DNA from 2 places in the Pseudomonas sp. B21-017 genome. Region 1 is predicted to be linked to the other one. Evidence: riboswitches for the same ligand, from Rfam matches in the RefSeq annotation. Region 1 holds a riboswitch; the other holds the start of a gene.
What was found. A riboswitch is a leader RNA that binds a small molecule or an ion and turns the genes downstream of it on or off. The one in region 1 is predicted to bind cobalamin.
Positions count from the first base shown of each region.

Region 2: another riboswitch for cobalamin. It lies ahead of LOY28_RS11265 (CbtB domain-containing protein); the one in region 1 lies ahead of cobO (cob(I)yrinic acid a,c-diamide adenosyltransferase).

Region 1 is NZ_CP087194.1:4,732,265-4,734,461, reverse strand. It holds gene LOY28_RS21285 (hypothetical protein) at 1-564, opposite strand, end outside; cobalamin riboswitch at 719-954, shown strand; gene cobO (cob(I)yrinic acid a,c-diamide adenosyltransferase) at 1,035-1,646, shown strand; gene LOY28_RS21275 (cobyrinate a,c-diamide synthase) at 1,643-2,197, shown strand, end outside.
Region 2 is NZ_CP087194.1:2,470,935-2,473,131, reverse strand. It holds gene cobW (cobalamin biosynthesis protein CobW) at 1-385, opposite strand, end outside; cobalamin riboswitch at 487-700, opposite strand; cobalamin riboswitch at 819-1,047, shown strand; gene LOY28_RS11265 (CbtB domain-containing protein) at 1,169-1,372, shown strand; gene LOY28_RS11260 (CbtA family protein) at 1,384-2,088, shown strand; gene LOY28_RS11255 (cobalamin biosynthesis protein) at 2,085-2,197, shown strand, end outside.

The DNA of each region.
Region 1 (2,197 bases):
CAGCACGGCGATCCCCGGATGGTAGTTGCCGGCTTCATTGCGCAACTTGCGGTAGGCGTAAGGGAAATACCAGGCCACGGCGCAGGTGTGTTCCTTTTGCAGGTCGTCGAGCATGTCCTGGAGTTCTTCCGGGGTGGCGCTGTGCTGGGCTTTTTGTGGGGCGACAAACAGGCAGCCGAGTTTCAGGTCGCTGGCGTAGCTGATGCGCTTCGCGTCGCTGGTGATGTCCGCCAGTGCCTGGGTCAGGTTCAGGTTGTTGACCCGCGGCCAGCGCTGGGTGGCCTGCAGGTACGCGCGTTCTTCGCTGGTGGCGATAAACAGATCGGCGCGGGCGTTGCGTTCGCCTTCTTCGGTCTGTTTGCGCGACGGTGTTTGCTGCAGCGTGACCATTTCCGCCATCCAGGCTGCGGCAGAGAGCAGGCCGAGGTTGGCGTTTTCGTCGTACCAGTAAGGCGTATCGTTATCGCCGCGCACGGCGTTGTAGCGGTCGATACAGTCAAACCAGCGTTCCAGCACCGGGCGCAGGAATTCCAGCTTCGGATTGCTGATGATCATGCCTTGCATGTGGCTCACCCTTGTTATTGTGTTATGAGGTTGTGGCTCTTTGATATCACTGCTGGCAGTGTGGCACAAGATTGGCGTCAGATAATTGATCGGCGGCAGTTATTCGCCGGAAGGCGTCCCGTCTTTAATTGACGCTCCACCCCCAACCCTCTAACCTTCGCGGCTTGTTTCAGGTGCTCTGTGGCCTTGGTCGACAGAGTGAAACAGGGAAGCCGGTGAGTGGATTTCTTCCAGCGAAGAATGATCACGATCCCGGCGCTGCCCCCGCAACGGTAAATGAGTGAAGACTGTGCCTTGAGCCACTGTGTCGACTGTCGACATGGGAAGGCGCGCAGTTGGCCTTGAGGCCGCTCATGAGCCCGGAGACCGGCCTGATCCATTCAGCGGCATCACGGTGGGCGATGCCAGGCTTCTTGCCGTCTATTCTTGTGCCTGCCCGCCGTTATCCAGCCTCAACGGAGAGCTCCCCCATGACTGATACCCCCGATCGTGACGAACGCCATCTGGCGCGCATGCTGCGCAAAAAAGCCGTGATCGACGAACGCATCGCCAATTCGCCGAATGAATGCGGCCTGCTGCTGGTGCTGAGCGGCAACGGTAAAGGCAAAAGCAGTTCGGCGTTCGGCATGCTTGCGCGCTCCATGGGCCACGGCATGCAATGCGGTGTGGTGCAGTTCATCAAGGGGCGCAGCAGCACCGGCGAGGAGCTGTTCTTCCGGCGTTTCCCGGAGCAGGTGCGTTTTCATGTGATGGGCGAGGGCTTCACCTGGGAAACCCAGGACCGCCAGCGTGACATCGCCGCCGCCGAAGCTGCGTGGGCGGTGTCCCGCGAACTGCTGAGCGATCCGTCGATTGGCCTGGTGGTACTCGATGAATTGAACATCGCCCTCAAGCACGGTTACCTCGATCTCGATCAGGTGCTCAGCGACTTGCAGGCCCGTCCGCCGATGCAGCATGTGGTGGTCACTGGCCGTGGCGCCAAACCGGAGATGATCGAACTGGCTGACACCGTCACCGAAATGGGCATGATCAAGCACGCCTTCCAGGCCGGGATCAAGGCGCAAAAAGGCGTCGAGTTGTGAATCAACCACGTCAATGCCCGGCGGTACTGATTGCCGCGCCGGCCTCCGGTCAGGGCAAGACCACCGTCACCGCCGCGCTCGCCCGCTTGCACCGCAATCAGGGGCGCAAGGTGCGTGTGTTTAAATGCGGCCCGGACTTTCTCGATCCGATGATTCTCGAGCGCGCCAGCGGTGCGCCGGTCTATCAGCTGGACATGTGGATGGTTGGCGAGCAGGAAAGTCGTCGCCTGTTGTGGGAAGCCGCTGGCGAAGCTGACCTGATTCTCATCGAAGGCGTCATGGGGTTGTTCGACGGTACGCCGTCCAGTGCCGACCTGGCGCGGCATTTCGGTGTGCCGGTGCTCGGCGTGATTGACGGCACCGCGATGGCGCAGACCTTTGGCGCACTGGCCCTGGGGCTTGCGCGCTATCAGCCGGATTTGCCGTTTGCCGGTGTGTTGGCCAACCGGGTTGGCACCCTGCGTCATGCGCAATTGCTCGAAGGCAGTCTGACAGAAGGCTTGCGCTGGTACGGCGCGCTGTCCCGGGAAATCGGCATCGAATTGCCGAGT
Region 2 (2,197 bases), 2.3 Mb from region 1:
TGCAGGCGCTGCGGATTTCCGGCCACTGGAAGGCTTGAACCAAAGGCTTTGGCAGGGCCAGGCCCGAGGTTTCGATGAGGATGTGGTCGAGGTCGCCGCGGCGAGCAACCAACTCGCGCATCACCGGGAAGAATTCTTCCTGAACGGTGCAGCACAGGCAGCCGTTGGCCAACTCGTAGACGCGGCCGCTGGCCTCTTCTTCGGTGCAGCCGATTGAGCACTGCTTGAGGATCTCGCCGTCGATGCCCAGCTCGCCGAACTCGTTGACGATCACCGCGATGCGACGGCCCTGGGCGTTGTCGAGCATGTGCCGCAGCAAGGTGGTTTTGCCCGAACCGAGGAAGCCGGTAACGATGGTGACGGGGAGTTTGGCCAGTGTTTTCATCGGATGCCCTTTGGCAAGGTGGCGGGCATACGGGACGACAACCGGCAACGCGGGCGCGCGTGCCTGAAGAGTTCGCCACCGGATCACCCCGCCCGGTTGAAAGTGAGAATCTGTGTCGAGGCAGGTCTCCTGGCTGACGGTGCGCCGGGCGTTGGCCCGGCATTCGCTGCGCCTTCCCGCGAACCCGTTGCACAGGGTTTGCAGTGGCGTGGCAGCGAACATCACCGTTCACAGTTGCGGGGGCAGCCGCGGCATCGACCGCGTTCCCTTCTTAGCTTCGACAGACGCCGAAGAACCTCGAAAGCGCAAGGCTACGCATCGTGTGGGGGCGGGTCAATCACTGCGCACGCCACCCGCACTTACAAAGAGCCAATCATTTTGGTATCCAAGTGAGAACCCCTGCCAATTGACTCCCCGCCCTCGCCCATGCTCTCCTACACGCCTTGTTACGGGTGCCCTTCACAGGGTGAAACGGGAAACCGGTGAATCATGTGCTTTACTCTAAAGCCATGTCAGTCCGGTGCTGCCCCCGCAACGGTAAGCGAGTGAAGCGTCAGATCCACTGTGCCGGTCATATGGCATGGGAAGGTGATGCTTGCAGGTCCAGGCGCAAGCCCAGCCCCTCGCGAGCCCGGAGACCGGCCCGCAACACAAAGTGACTTTTACGTTCACTGAATAACAAACCCGCGGTGGGCGGGCGCTGTTCGAAATCTCTGCGAGCCCTTGGCGTGCGGAGATTTTCATGCGCTCTATTCACCCGCTGACAGACCAGAGGGAAGCGCCATGACGATCATCAGCAGCACCGCCAGCAACACCGACAAGAGCATCGCCAGCACCACCACGACCCTGACTCAACGCCTGACCGCCGCCGTGTGTGCGTCGATCCTTGGCGCCAGCCTTGTGTATTTCGCCGGTTTCTCGCACATCGAAGCGGTGCACAACGCCGCGCACGATACCCGTCACAGCTCTGCCTTTCCGTGCCATTGAGACCTGCTGAGATGATCAAGCGTATTGCGCAAACCGCAGGTTTCACCGGGCTGCTGGCCGCCCTGCTATTGACCCTGCTGCAAAGCTTCTGGGTCTCCCCGCTGATTTTGCAGGCCGAGACCTACGAAAAATCCGAGCCGACTGCTGTTGAAATCCACGAGCACGCCGCGGGCGCAGTCGCTCATACCCACGATGCCGAAGCCTGGGAACCGGAAGACGGCTGGCAGCGCGTGCTGTCTACTACCGGCGGCAACCTGGTGGTAGCCGTCGGTTTCGCCCTGATGCTCGCCGGTCTTTACACCCTGCGCGCACCGACCAAAACCTCTCAGGGCCTGCTCTGGGGCCTGGCCGGTTATGCGACGTTCGTACTGGCTCCGACTCTCGGCCTGCCGCCTGAGCTGCCGGGCACTGCCGCGGCTGATCTGGCGCAACGGCAAATCTGGTGGATCGGCACTGCCGCGTCCACGGCCGTCGGCATCGCGTTGATCGTGTTCAGCCGTCACTGGCTGATGAAAGCTCTCGGCGTGGCGATCCTGGCCGTGCCGCATGTGATTGGCGCACCACAACCGGAAGTCCATTCGATGCTGGCGCCGGAAGCCCTGGAAGCGCAATTCAAAATCGCTTCGCAGTTGACCAACGTGGCGTTCTGGCTGGCCCTGGGCCTGATCAGCGCCTGGTTGTTCCGCCGCAAAAGCGATGGCCATTACAGCGCATGACTGAAAACGGCACAGTGCCGACCCTGGTGGTCGGCCTGGGCTGCCAGCGCGGCTGCCCCGTCAGCACGCTGCGGGCGCTGCTCGATCAGGCGCTACAGGCCCATCAAAT